2 regions of the Stutzerimonas sp. 21-1 genome follow, and region 2 is predicted to be linked to the other one. Evidence: predicted binding sites of a transcription regulator. Region 2 holds the regulator's gene; the other holds the start of a gene.
The links. Region 2 encodes LexA, which represses DNA repair genes until DNA is damaged. Its sites were predicted from a motif close to CTGTNTNNNNANACAG; they were not measured.
Positions count from the first base shown of each region.

Region 1: recN (DNA repair protein RecN) is a predicted target of LexA. The motif match lies at 2,985-3,000, and genes of this name have one in related genera.

Region 1 covers NZ_CM150500.1:3,172,676-3,179,919, reverse strand. Annotated here, with positions in the region: gene AC0ZJQ_RS15430 (RnfH family protein) at 1-171, shown strand, start outside; gene AC0ZJQ_RS15425 (outer membrane protein assembly factor BamE) at 201-722, opposite strand; gene fur (ferric iron uptake transcriptional regulator) at 819-1,223, shown strand; gene recN (DNA repair protein RecN) at 1,289-2,962, opposite strand; gene grpE (nucleotide exchange factor GrpE) at 3,179-3,742, shown strand; gene dnaK (molecular chaperone DnaK) at 3,840-5,753, shown strand; gene dnaJ (molecular chaperone DnaJ) at 5,876-7,003, shown strand; gene dapB (4-hydroxy-tetrahydrodipicolinate reductase) at 7,074-7,244, shown strand, end outside.
Region 2 covers NZ_CM150500.1:2,256,143-2,263,386, reverse strand. Annotated here, with positions in the region: gene topA (type I DNA topoisomerase) at 1-1,870, shown strand, start outside; gene AC0ZJQ_RS10960 (DUF6586 family protein) at 2,011-2,529, shown strand; gene AC0ZJQ_RS10955 (DMT family transporter) at 2,544-3,389, opposite strand; gene AC0ZJQ_RS10950 (hypothetical protein) at 3,560-3,799, shown strand; gene sulA (SOS-induced cell division inhibitor SulA) at 3,860-4,327, opposite strand; gene lexA (transcriptional repressor LexA) at 4,338-4,946, opposite strand; gene AC0ZJQ_RS10935 (TetR/AcrR family transcriptional regulator) at 5,139-5,846, shown strand; gene AC0ZJQ_RS10930 (L,D-transpeptidase) at 5,887-6,423, shown strand; gene nagZ (beta-N-acetylhexosaminidase) at 6,427-7,244, shown strand, end outside.

The sequences.
Region 1 (7,244 bases), 920 kb from region 2:
GGTATATTCGGCAAGGCCGTGGCCAAGCCGGATGAGCGTGTACTCGAGGATGGCGAGCGGGTGGAAATCTATCGGCCGTTGATTGCCGACCCGAAAGAGGTGCGCAAGCAGCGCGCCGCCCGCGCGGCGAAGAGCAAAAGCGACGACGCCGAGACCGAAATGAAGGAATAAAAAAGCCCGGTATGAACCGGGCTTTTTTGTCACTCGACGTCGAGGGGCTCGGGAATCGGCACCGGCACCGGTTCGGCGGCATCGACTTCGCGCTGGATCTGTTCCAGCAGCGAGCCCGGCGCGGGTTTCTCCTGCGTCTGTTGCGGCTTGTTGTCGCGCTCGGCAGGAGTCTGGGTGGTGGTCGACGAGGTGCCCAGAATGGCTTCGTCGCGGCTGACGCCCGGCATGAAGTCGCCGGCCAGGCCAACCAGTTGATCGCTGCCGTCGAATACCAGGATTACGCGCTCCTGCTGCCGGACGCTGCCGCCGGGCTGGATGCTGTACAGATAGTCCCAGCGGTTGGCGTGGAAGGTGTCGGTGATCAGCGGGTTGCCCATGATGAAGCGCACCTGCTTGCGGGTCATCCCGGGGCGCAACTGGTCTATCATGTCCTGCGTGACGACATTGCCCTGTTGAATATCGACCTTGTAAACCCCGGGAAAAGAACAACCGGCGAGTGCGAACAAGCCCACAAGTGTGAGGCTGGTCAGCATGAGCTTGGTGTTTTGCATCGGTGGGTGACTTCCACTATCTTGGCTGGGCAACGAAACCCGGATCATACCTGCATTGAAGGAGGCTGCGAAACAGCAGCAGCGAGAAAGCCACCCATGGTTGAAAATAACGAACTACGAAAAGTTGGTCTGAAAGTCACCCTGCCTCGGGTCAAGATCCTGCAGATGCTGGATACCGCGGATCAGCGGCACATGAGTGCGGAAGATGTCTACAAGGCGCTCATGGAGGCGGGTGAAGACGTCGGATTGGCGACGGTCTATCGTGTGCTGACGCAGTTCGAGGCCGCGGGGCTGGTGGTTCGCCACAACTTCGATGGCGGGCACGCCGTATTCGAATTGGCCGATAGCGGTCACCACGACCATATGGTCTGCGTCGACAGTGGCGAGGTCATCGAATTCTTCGATCAGGAAATCGAGAAGCTGCAGAAAGAGATCGTCAAGCGTCATGGTTATGAGCTGGTCGATCACAATCTGGTGCTCTACGTACGTAAGAAGGACTGAACTCCTTCGGTGAAATGAAAAAGGCGACTCTCGAGTCGCCTTTTTCATGCGTCGCGTATCTGCGGTCAGGCCTGTGCCGCTGTGACCATCTGCTGTGCGTGTGCCAATGATTGCTCGGTGAGGTCGACGCCTCCGAGCATGCGCGCGATTTCCTCGATGCGGCCGCGGCCATGCAGTTCGGCGACGGCGGTGCGTGTCTGTTCGCTGTCGCGGGCCTTGTGCACGAACAGGTGGTGGTGGCCTTGGGCAGCGACTTGGGGCAGGTGGGTCACGGTCAGCACCTGGCCGCGCTCGCCGAGCCGACGCAGTAGTTGGCCGACGATCTCCGCGGTAGGGCCGCCGATACCGACATCCACTTCATCGAAGACCAGCGTCGGTACGCGCGAGGTCTGCGCCGTGATGACCTGAATTGCCAGACTGATGCGCGACAGTTCGCCGCCCGAGGCGACCTTGGCCAGCGGGCGTAGCGGCTGGCCGGGGTTGGCGCTGACGAGAAATTCCACCTGCTCGAAGCCGTAGGGCGGGTAGTCGCCCTCGGCGACCGGTTTCAGCGTCACGCTGAAACGTCCGCCGGGCATGCCCAGGCGCTGGATTTCGGCTTCCACGGCGAGCGACAGTTCCCCGGCCGCCGCCTGGCGGATGCGGCTCAGCTCCGTGGCTTTTTCCTCGTAGTGGCGAGCATAGGCCGCCAGTTCCTCGCCCAGCCGCTCGATGGCTTCGTCGTCCGCGTTCAGGCCTTCCAGTTCGTCCAGCAGACGCTGCTGCAGCGCGACCAGTTCGGCAGGCTGCACGCGGTGCTTGCGGGCCAGCGTATAGATGGTATCCAGGCGTTCTTCCAGCGCTTGCTGGCGCTGGGGATCGGCATCGAAATGATCGACGAAGCGATTGAGCTCGCCGACTGCCTCCTCGACCTGGATCTGCGCGCTGGCCAGCAGGTTGACGGCCTCGCCGAGCGCCCCGGCGTGATTCTGGAACGCGGCCAGGCGTTGCAGGCTCGAGGTCAGTGCGGAGAGCACGTTACCGGCGTCGCTCTCGCTGCACAGTTCCGTCACCTGGCGACAGGCATCAAGCAGCTGGCCGGCGTTGGCGAGGTTCTTGTGCTCCTGCTCCAGCTGTTCGAGTTCGCCTTCGGCGAGCGCCAGGTTTTCCAGTTCTTCGAGCTGATAGCTGAGCAACTGCTGGCGCGCGCGTTGCTCGTCGCCGCTGTTGCTCAGCCGTTCGAGCGCCTGTTGCGTCTGGCGCCAGCGCTGGGCCGCGAGTTGCACCTGGCGGGCGAGTTCCTGGCTGGCGCTGTATTCGTCGAGCAGGCGTCGATGGGTGTCGGGTTTGAGCAGCGACTGGTGCTCGTGCTGGCTGTGGATGTCGATCAGCAGTTCGCCGAGCGCCTTGAGGTCGCCCTGCGGGCAAGGCGCGCCGTTGATGTAGCCGCGCGAGCGCCCCTCGGCGGTGATGACTCGGCGCAGGATGCACGGACCGTCGTTGTCCAGATCGCGCTTGGCGAGCCAGGCACGGGCGTCGGGAATGTCGTCCAGGTCGAAGCTGGCGAGAATGTCTGCCTTGTCGGCGCCCAGGCGCACCACGCTGCTGTCGGCACGGTCGCCCAAAGCGAGACCGAGGGCGTCGAGCATGATCGATTTGCCCGCACCGGTTTCGCCGCTGATCACGCTCATGCCGCGTTTCAGTTCGAGGTCCAGGTGTTCGACGATGGCGTAGTTGTGAACCGAAAGATGAACCAGCATGGTGGCGCTCCGGGTTGTGAGGCTGGCTATTTATACAGTGCTTTTTGGGGCGTCCACAATACGCCCCGACGGATTGTGGTGTATGCGGTGCGCGATTGGCCGACGTGCGCCATGTCGGTGTCGGCGCGACCTGCCCTTGAACCGTGCGAGGGTGCCCCCATATAGCGGCACAAGCGCGGGCGGTCGCCCGCAATCGTATCGAGATAAGGAGGACGCATGGCCGACGAGCAGAACCTGGAAAACCAGACCTTTGACGAGCAGGATCAGGCCGCTGCCAGCGACGATCTGGCGGCTCGCGTGCAGTCGCTCGAAGAGCAGTTGGCGGCCGCCCAGGATCAGTCGCTGCGGGTCGCGGCCGAGATGCAGAACATCCGCCGGCGCGCCGAGCAGGACGTGGAGAAGGCGCACAAGTTTGCGCTGGAGAAGTTCGCCGGCGATCTGCTGGCGGTCGCCGACAGTCTGGAGCGCGGCCTCGAGCTGTCGAAGCCGGACGATGAGGCGGTCAAGTCGGTGCGCGAGGGGCTGGAGCTGACGCTCAAGCTGCTGCTCGACACGCTGGCGCGCCATCAGCTGACGCAGATCGATCCGCATGGCGAGCCGTTCAATCCGGAGCACCACCAGGCAATGGCGATGGAAGAGAGCACCCATGCCGAGCCAGGCAGCGTGCTCAAGGTGTTCCAGAAGGGCTACCTGCTCAATGGCCGTTTGTTGCGCCCGGCGATGGTCGTGGTGAGCAAGGCGCCTTCGCAAGCGGTGCCTTCGATCGACGAGCAGGCTTGAATTCGGGCAGGCAACCCCCATCTGGTAGCCAAGCGTTTTTGTGTTACCGCAGCCGGTAAACAGGCGCGGACCAATCGAAATTCGGGAGAGAGATTAAATGGGCAAAATCATCGGTATCGACCTGGGGACCACCAACTCCTGCGTCTCCATTCTGGAAAACGGCAACGTCAAGGTCATCGAGAACGCCGAAGGCGGCCGTACCACTCCGTCGATCATCGCGTACACCAATGATGGCGAGACCCTCGTCGGTCAGTCCGCCAAGCGTCAAGCGGTCACCAACCCGCAGAACACCCTGTATGCAGTCAAGCGTCTGATCGGCCGTCGCTTCGAAGAAGACGTTGTGCAGAAAGACATCAAGATGGTGCCGTACAACATCGTCAAGGCCGACAACGGCGACGCCTGGGTGGAAGTGAAGGGCCAGAAGATGGCACCGCCGCAGATTTCCGCCGAAGTGCTGAAGAAGATGAAGAAGACCGCCGAGGACTACCTGGGCGAGCCGGTCACCGAAGCGGTCATCACCGTGCCGGCCTACTTCAACGACAGCCAGCGCCAGGCCACCAAGGACGCCGGTCGCATCGCCGGTCTGGACGTCAAGCGCATCATCAACGAGCCGACCGCGGCGGCGCTGGCCTACGGCATGGACAAGGCCAAGGGCGACCACACCGTGATCGTCTATGACCTGGGCGGCGGGACCTTCGACGTGTCGGTGATCGAGATTGCCGAGGTCGACGGCGAGCACCAGTTCGAAGTGCTGGCTACCAACGGCGACACCTTCCTCGGTGGCGAGGACTTCGATATCCGCCTGATCGACTACCTCGTCGAGGAGTTCAAGAAAGAAAGCGGCATGAACCTCAAGGGCGATCCGCTGGCCATGCAGCGCCTGAAAGAAGCTGCCGAGAAGGCCAAGATCGAGCTGTCCTCCAGCCAGCAGACCGACGTCAACCTGCCGTACATCACGGCCGATGCGTCCGGTCCGAAGCACCTGAACGTGAAGATCTCCCGCGCCAAGCTGGAGTCGCTGGTCGAGGATCTGGTCGAGCGCACCATCGAGCCGTGCCGCATCGCTCTGAAGGATGCCGGTATCGACGTTTCGAAGATCGACGATGTGATCCTGGTCGGCGGTCAGACCCGTATGCCGCTGGTGCAGCAGAAGGTCGCCGAGTTCTTCGGTAAGGAAGCGCGCAAGGACGTCAACCCGGACGAAGCCGTCGCAATGGGTGCCGCCATTCAGGGCGCAGTGCTGGCCGGTGACGTCAAGGACGTGCTGCTGCTCGACGTGTCGCCGCTGACCCTGGGTATCGAAACCCTCGGTGGTGTGATGACCGCGCTGATCGAGAAGAACACCACTATTCCGACCAAGAAGTCGCAGGTGTTCTCCACTGCCGACGACAACCAGAACGCCGTGACCATTCACGTGCTGCAGGGTGAGCGCAAACAGGCGGCACAGAACAAGTCGCTAGGCCGCTTCGACCTGGCCGACATTCCGCCGGCACCGCGCGGTATGCCGCAGATCGAGGTCACCTTCGACATCGACGCCAACGGCATCCTGCACGTGTCCGCCAAGGACAAGGCCACCGGCAAGCAGCAGTCGATCGTAATCAAGGCCAACTCCGGTCTGTCCGAGGAAGAGATCGAGCAAATGGTGCGCGACGCCGAAGCCAACGCGGAGGAAGACCGCAAATTCGAGGAGCTGGCGACCGCTCGCAACCAGGGCGATCAGCTGGTCCACGCCACTCGCAAGATGCTGACCGAAGCCGGTGACAAGGCCAGTGCCGACGACAAGACGGCCATCGAAAAGGCTATCGGCGAACTGGAGTTGGCGATCAAGGGCGACGACAAGGCTGAGATCGAGGCCAAGATCGCAGCGGTCTCGCAGGCCTCCACGCCGCTGGCGCAGAAAATGTATGCCGAGCAGCCGCAGGGCGCCGAAGGTCAGCCGGCCGCGGATAAGGACCAGGCGGGCGACGATGTGGTCGATGCCGAGTTCGAAGAGGTCAAGGACAACAAGTAAGCCCCGGCTTGCTTCCGCTCCAGCCCGTTCTGGCTTCGGCCGGGCGGGCGTAACCGCTGCGCGGGGGCTTGCTCCCGCGTCGGCGTGTCTGGAGGGCACGAATTTGAGGGTTCAGGAAACATATGGCCAAACGTGATTTTTACGAGGTGCTGGGTGTCGAGCGTGGCGCCAGCGAGGCGGAGCTGAAGAAAGCTTACCGTCGCCTTGCGATGAAGCATCACCCCGACCGCAATCCGGGTGACAAGGCGGCCGAGGAGGCTTTCAAGGAAGCCAACGAAGCCTACGAAGTGCTCTCCGATGCGAGCAAGCGCGCGGCGTACGACCAGTACGGCCATGCCGGTGTCGATCCGCAGATGGGTGCCGGTGCAGGCGCTGGCTACGGTGGCGCCAATTTCTCCGACATCTTCGGCGATGTATTCAGCGACTTCTTCGGCGGCGCGCGCGGCGCATCGCGAGGCGGTGCTCAGCGTGGCAGCGACCTGCGCTACACCTTGGAGCTGGATCTGGAAGAGGCGGTGCGCGGCACCACGGTCACCATTCGCGTGCCGACGCTGGTCGAGTGCAAGACTTGCGATGGTTCCGGTGCGAAGAAGGGCACCAGTCCGGTGACCTGTACCACCTGCGGCGGTATCGGCCAGGTGCGCATGCAGCAGGGCTTCTTCTCGGTGCAGCAGACCTGCCCGCGCTGCCATGGCAGCGGCAAGATGATTTCCGATCCGTGCGGCAGTTGTCACGGTCAGGGGCGGGTGGAAGAGCAGAAGACGCTGTCGGTCAAGGTGCCGGCGGGCGTCGATACCGGCGACCGTATCCGTCTGACCGGCGAAGGCGAGGCCGGCACTCAGGGCGGGCCCGCGGGCGACCTGTATGTGGTGGTCAACGTGCGCGAGCACCAGATCTTCCAGCGCGACGGCAAGCATCTGTACTGTGAAGTGCCGATCAGCTTCGCCGATGCGGCGCTCGGCGGCGAGCTGGAAGTGCCGACACTTGATGGTCGGGTCAAGCTGAAGATTCCCGAAGGCACGCAGACCGGCAAGCAGTTCCGCCTGCGCGGCAAGGGCGTGGCACCGGTGCGTGGCGGCGGCGCCGGCGATCTGATGTGCCGGGTGGTGGTCGAGACGCCGGTCAATCTGAGCAAACGTCAGCGCGAGCTGCTCGAGGAGTTCCGCGGCACGCTGCAGGGCGATACATCCCACTCGCCGAAGGCCAGTGGCTGGTTCGAGGGCGTGAAGCGCTTTTTTGGTGATGTTTGATCGCTGCAGGCGGCAAGCGGCCTAGATGAGGTCGCCTGCCGCTTGGGGCTTGCAGCTTGGAGCTGATGCTATGCGACGTATTGCAGTGATGGGCGCCGCCGGGCGCATGGGCAAGACCCTGATCGAGGCGGTGCAGCAGACGGCGGGCGCCGCCGGACTGACGGCGGCGGTGGATCGGCCGGACAGCACCCTGGTCGGTGCCGACGCGGGAGAGCTGGCGGCGATCGGTCGTCTTGGTGTG
Region 2 (7,244 bases):
CCAGAACGGTGAGGCGTTCAAGCCGCTGAACGAAGCGCAGGCCACCGCCGCGCTGGAGAAACTCAAGAGCTCGAACTACCGCGTCAGCAAGCGCGAGGACAAGCCGACCTCCAGCAAGCCGTCGGCACCGTTCATCACCTCGACCCTGCAGCAGGCTGCGAGCAACCGCCTTGGCTTCGGCGTGAAAAAGACCATGATGATGGCGCAGCGGCTCTATGAGGCCGGCTACATCACCTACATGCGTACCGACTCGACCAACCTTTCTGCCGACGCCATCGCCATGGTGCGTGGCTTTATCGAGAGCGAATTCGGTGGCAAGTACCTGCCCGAGAAGGCCAATGTCTATTCGAGCAAGGAGGGCGCGCAGGAGGCGCACGAGGCGATCCGCCCGTCTGACGTCAATCTGCGCCCCAACCAGCTTTCGGGAATGGAGCGTGACGCCGAACGCCTTTACGAGCTGATCTGGCGCCAGTTCGTGGCTTGCCAGATGCCACCGGCGCAGTACCTGTCCACCAGCGTGACGGCGGCGGCCGGCGAGTTCGAACTGCGCGCCAAGGGCCGCATTCTCAAGTTCGACGGCTACACCAAGGTCATGCCGCAGCAGAGCAAATCCGGCGAGGACGACGTGCTCCCGGATATGCAGCAGGGCGAAGCGCTGGCGCTGCTCAAGCTCGATCCGAGCCAGCACTTCACCAAGCCGCCCGCACGCTACTCGGAAGCCAGCCTGGTCAAGGAGATGGAGAAGCGCGGTATCGGTCGTCCGTCCACTTATGCGGCGATCATTTCCACGATTCAGGATCGCGGCTACGTCTCGCTGCACAACCGCCGCTTCTATTCGGAAAAGATGGGCGACATCGTCACCGAGCGTCTTTCCGAGAGCTTCGAGAACCTGATGGACTACGGCTTCACTGCCGGCATGGAAGAGCATCTGGACGATGTCGCGCAGGGCGAGCGCGAATGGAAGCATGTGCTCGATGAGTTCTACGGTGACTTCAAGCGCAAGCTCGAACAGGCCGAGGGCAGCGAGGATGGCATGCGCGCCAACCAGCCCACCCTGACCGATATTCCCTGCAAGGTCTGCGGCCGGCCGATGATGATCCGCACTGCATCCACCGGCGTATTCCTCGGCTGCTCTGGCTACAGCCTGCCGCCCAAGGAACGCTGCAAGTCGACGATCAATCTCGTGCCGGGTGACGAAATCGCTGCGGATGACGAAGGCGAATCCGAATCGCTGGTGCTGCTGGGCAAGCATCGCTGCCCGATTTGCAGCACCGCAATGGATGCCTACCTGCTCGATGAGAAGCGCAAGCTGCATATCTGCGGCAACAACCCCGATTGCTCGGGCTACGAGATCGAGGAAGGCCAGTACCGTATCAAGGGCTATGAAGGCCCAAGCCTGGAATGCGACAAGTGCGGCAGCGAGATGCAGCTCAAGACCGGTCGCTTCGGCAAGTTCTTCGGCTGCACCAACGCCGAATGCAAGAACACCCGCAAGCTGCTGAAGAACGGCGAGCCGGCGCCGCCGAAGATGGACGCGGTGAAGATGCCGGAGCTGCGTTGCGAGAAGGTCGACGACACCTACGTACTGCGTGACGGCGCATCTGGACTGTTCCTGGCTGCCAGCCAGTTTCCGAAGAACCGCGAGACACGTGCTCCGCTGGTGAAGGAGCTGATTCCGCACCGTGACGAGATCGATCCGAAGTACCACTTCCTGCTGGATGCGCCGCAGCAGGACGCGGAAGGTCGCCCAACGGTGATCCGCTTCAGCCGCAAGACCAAGGAGCAGTACGTGCAGTCGGAAGTCGAAGGCAAGCCGACCGGTTGGAAGGCCTTCTTCGTCGGCGGCAAGTGGAAGGTCGAGGAAAAGTAACGCACGCCGCTGCGGCGATGCGCTCGCAGATGCCGTCTGGCTAGACGGTGTCTGCGGTTGTTCTGCTCGGCCTGTAACGCTGGCGTTGACGGGCGTCGAAGTTCATTCTTGCAGTTTCCCGATATTCGGAGAGCGCCCTCATGGCTCACGAGCTCTACACCCGGACCAATCAGAAAATCTACTTCGCCGGTCTGTCGCTGGATAGCTGGCGCAAGGCCGAAGCGTCGGGCTCGCTGAATGCGCAGGGACTGATCCAGGCCGAGCGTGAGGCGAGCCTGTTCCATCTCTACGGCGCCTTGCTGGGGCTGTGTCATGAAATCGCCGGCTACTACCGCTCGCCTGGAGCCGGTGCGTCGCGGGTCGAACTGATTCTCTCGCGTTCAGTTCTCGACGCAGCGCCGAGTCCGGAGCTGGCCGAGCTGGTGGAACTGGCCGAGCAGGGAGAAACCTGGCTGGCCAGCCTGTTGCAAGCCTATGCGGCGCTATTCGAGCCGCCGCGTGCGCCGGCAAAGGTTAAAACCGACCCACGCCAGCCATTGATCGAGGCCGTCAGCCTCGACGAGCCAGAGCCCGCTCTGACGCGTGACGAGCTGGAACTCTGGCGACAGAACCTGAAGAGCCTGGCCTTGCGCTTTCGCGAGTCGCTGACCGAGTGGTAAGCGGCGCTTCCACATCATGACGGTTCTGGCTTGCGAGTCAGCATGACCAGGGCAATGCCGCAGAGAATCGCCGTACCGGCGATGAGCAGGCGGTCCGTCAGTGCTTCGCCAAGCAGCAACGCTCCGGCAACGGCGGTCAGCAACGGCACGCTCAGTTGCACGCTGGCGGCCTGGATTGCCGTCAGACCGGGTAGCGCCGAATACCAGATGGCGTAGCCGACGCCGGAGGCGAGGGCGCCCGAGAGCAGCGCGTAAACCAGGCCCGGGATATCCCACTGCAACTGATTCCAGACCGACAGGCTCAGCAAGATGCCCAGCGGCACCGCTCGCACGAAGTTGCCGGCCGTGGCATTCAGCGGATTGGCGGTCCCGCGTCCCCGCAGCGAATAGATTCCCCAGGCGACTCCGGAGGCCAGCATCAGCAGGGCAGCATGCCATGACGGTGCGCTGCTGCCCGGCAGCAGCAGAAATACCAGGCCGCCCATCGCCAGGATCAGGCCGACTACCTGCCAGCGACCGAATCGCTCGCCACGTATCAGCCCCCAGACGATCATGCTCAGCTGTACGGCGCCGAACAGCAGCAACGCGCCGGTGCCGGCGTCGAGATGCAGATAGGCAAACGAGAACGCCGCGGCGTACACGAACAAGGCCGCCGCACCGTACCAGTCACCGCCCGGTATCGCGCGACGTTCCCGTCGCAGCATCAGAAACCAGAGTGTCAGCGCACCGCCAAGCAGGCGCACGCCGGTGAAGCTGGCGGGATCTATGGCGGTGTCTCGCAAGGCGATCCGGCACAGCAGCGAATTGCCGGCGAAGGCAAGCATGGCCAAGGTGGTAAGCAGCAGAATGCGGGGTGTCATGGAGACTCGGCCTGTTCTTGTGTGTTGTGCCGGGCAGTGTCGGTTCGAGCAATGCTACGTCGTGGACGGTCACCATGAAACCCGGATCGTAGCGGGTTGCCTGATGCTGGAAGGCTGCTGCGTCGATAGTCGGCTGGTACAATGCACGCCTTTCTCTGAGAGCTGATCGAATGCCTACCTCGTTTCTGGAAATTGTCGAGCTACCTGACGGCCGCATCGTACTGCGCCGTGCCGAAGACGAAGAGGTGCTGGTGACGCTGGATTTCTCCGATGACGCGAAACTTTTTCTGCAGGGCCAGCATGTGGAAATCGCCAAGGCCATGTTCAACGTGGGCGTGCAGATGGCTGGACGGATGTCGGAAGGTGATAGCGAGATCGAGTACGAGGATGAGCCGCGGGTACTGCACTGAACGAGGTGGGGTGTAGCGGGGGAATTCGGCACGATCCATGTGCCTGTCGGGACTATTTAGCTAGCGGCCCAGGCGAATGTTGAGACTCTGAGCGTTGCCCTGGCTGGCGGCGCTGTGCAACGTGCTGCGCATGCGGGCATCCATGTGAGCAAACCAGCTGACGACGGTGTGGCTACAGCCGGAAGTCAGCGCCTTGCAAGTCAGCTCCAGTGCGCCCTGAATACCGCGCGGCTGCAACAGGATGATGCGTTCGCGGTTCAATCCGGTTTCGCGCAGCCAGTGCGACGACAGAAATGCCGGAGGGGCGACCAGCGTCAGCCAGCGGCTGTCGGGGGCATCGCTGAGTTCGCGCAGCATGGGGGCGAGTAGCAGTCGACAGTGCTCGCTGTTGCCGCTCAGGCTCAACTCGCTCAGGCGCTCGAGTTGCGGCGGTGGCGGTTCGGCGAGAAAGGGCGGCATGCCATGAGCGATCAGCCCCTCGAAGAGAGACAGCTGCGGCTTGGCGTTTGTCGTGGGGAGGTACTGCATCGAACGTCTCCTAGCGGCGTATCACGCCGACACTCAAGCCCTCGATCACGAAGTCTTCATGTTCGAGATCCACTTCGATAGGTGCGAACTCGGCGTTTTCCGCCAGTAACCACACTTTGTCACCTTCGCGCTTGAGGCGCTTGACGGTAACCTCCTCGCCCACCCGTGCGACGACGACCTGGCCGTTGCGCGCGTCGCGGGTGCTGTGGACCGCCAGCAGGTCGCCATCGAAGATGCCGATGTCCTTCATGCTCATGCCACGTACCCGCAGCAGGTAGTCGGCGCGCGGGTGGAAAAAGCCTGGGTTGATCTGGCAGGACTCCTCGACATGCTGTTGCGCCAGGATCGGTGCGCCTGCCGCCACCCGGCCGATAATCGGCAGACTGCCTTCCTGGGCAGCGGGCTCGAAGTCGGGAATGCGTATCCCGCGCGAGGCGCCGGGCGTCATCTCTATTGCACCTTTGCGCGCGAGCGCCTTGAGGTGTTCTTCGGCGGCGTTGGGCGACTTGAAGCCGAGCTCCTGCGCGATCTCGGCGCGCGTCGGCGGGTAGCCGTGGTCTTCCAGGCAACGCTTGATGAAGGCGAGGATTTCCGACTGGCGGGGCGTCAGCTTGATCATGGGGGTCTCTGTTCTTTTATACAGTGACTGGGATTATATACAGTGATCGGGTGTTGGCAATCGAGTTCTGCGAGCATTCGGTCGCGACGGCGGTGAATGCGAAGATGAGCTAGGCGCCACGCCGCTTTCATGGTTGACTTGGCTATTGGCTGAAACGTAAGTTTCAAACAGATGTTTGTCATTGGAGGGGGCATGGCGCAGTCCGAGACAGTCGAGCGCATTCTGGACGCAGCGGAGCAGCTGTTCGCTGAAAAAGGCTTCGCTGAGACTTCGCTTCGCCTGATCACCAGCAAGGCAGGCGTAAACCTGGCGGCGGTGAACTATCACTTCGGTTCGAAAAAGGCGCTGATTCAGGCAGTCTTCTCGCGCTTTCTCGGACCCTTCTGCGCCAGCCTGGAACGCGAGCTGGATCGTCGCGAGTCGATTTCCGATAAGCCGGATACGCTCGAAGAACTGCTGGAAATACTGGTTGAGCAGGCCCTGGCGGTTAAACCACGCAGCGGCGACGACCTGTCGATTTTTATGCGCCTGCTGGGGCTTTCGTTCAGCCAGAGCCAGGGCCATCTGCGCCGCTATCTGGAAGACATGTACGGCAAGGTATTCCGCCGCTACATGCTGCGTGTGCACGAGGCAGCACCGAACATTCCGCCGATCGAGCTGTTCTGGCGCGTGCATTTCATGCTCGGTGCGGCGGCTTTCAGCATGTCCGGGATCAAGGCACTGCGCGCGATTGCCGAGAACGATTTCGGTGCCCGGACTTCGATCGAGCAGATCATGCGGATGATGGTGCCGTTCCTGGCGGCTGGCATGCGGGCCGAGAGCGGCGTGGCAGATGCTGCGCTGGCCGAGGCCCAGCCCAAGGGTCGGCGCAACGCCGTAGCCATGCCGGCGAAGGGCTGAGGGTGCTAGGCGTCAGGTCCTTCGTCTAAGCTAGCCGCCCATGACCCATCTCGATTGTTTGTACATCTCCCTTGCCGACCAGCAGCTCTACGGCTTTGCCGACGGCAAGTTGCGTTGCCGCTTTCCGGTATCCACCGCCCTCAATGGCGCCAGCGAGCGCAACGGCTCCGGTTGCACGCCACGTGGTCGGCATCAGGTACGTGCGCGTATCGGTGGCGATCTGCCGCTCGGCGCGGTGCTGCGTGGTCGGCGCTGGACCGGAGAGATCTGGTCGGCCGAACTGCACGAGCGCTTTCCCGGGCGCGATTGGATTCTGAGCCGCATTCTCTGGCTGAGTGGCTGCGAAATCGGCCGCAATCGACTCGGCGATGTCGATACCTTTCGCCGCTACATCTACCTGCACGGCACGCCTGATTGTGAACCCATGGGCGTTCCGCTGTCTCACGGTTGCATTCGTATGCGCAATGCCGATCTGGCGCGGCTGTTCGAGCAGGTGCCGCTGCATTGCCCCGTCCACATAGAAGAACATGCCCGCCCGGAATGGGCCGGCGCCGAACTCGCTCAAGGATTTATCTGACCCATGCACGGTTCACTGATGCTGGATATCGGCGGTACCTGGCTGACGCCCGAGGATCGCCACCTGTTGCGCCAGCCGGAAGTCGGCGGGTTGATTCTGTTTGCTCGCAATATCGAGCACCCCCGCCAGGTGCAGGAGCTGTGCCGTGCGATTCGCGCGCTGCGGCCCGATCTGTTGCTGGCGGTGGATCAGGAAGGTGGGCGTGTGCAGCGGCTGCGTCAGGATTTCGTCCGGCTACCAGCAATGCGTGAGTTCTCCCGGCATGCTGACGGCGCGCGCCTGGCTGAGGTCTGTGGCTGGGTGATGGCTACCGAGGTGTTGGCGGTGGGTCTGGATATCAGTTTCGCCCCGGTGCTCGACCTCGATCACCAGCGCAGTGGCGTCGTCGGTACGCGTGCCTTCGAGGCGGACCCACAGCGCGCGGTCGAGCTGATCGGCGCGTTCATCCTCGGTATGCGTGCGGCCGGTATGGCCACGACCGGCAAGCACTTCCCCGGTCATGGCTGGGCTGAGGCGGATTCGCACGTGGCGATTCCGGTTGACGGGCGCAGCCTCGACGAGCTGCGCGATCACGACCTGGTGCCGTTCCGCGCACTGGCGCCTGTGCTCGATGCGGTGATGCCGGCGCACGTGATTTTTCCTGAAGTCGATGCGCAGCCGGCAGGCTTTTCGCGCCGCTGGCTGCAGGACATCCTGCGTGGCGAGTTGGGCTTTCGTGGGGTGATCTTCAGCGATGATCTATCGATGGCAGGGGCGCATGTAGCGGGTGATGCTGCGGCCCGCATCGAGGCTGCGCTGGTGGCCGGTTGCGACATGGGGCT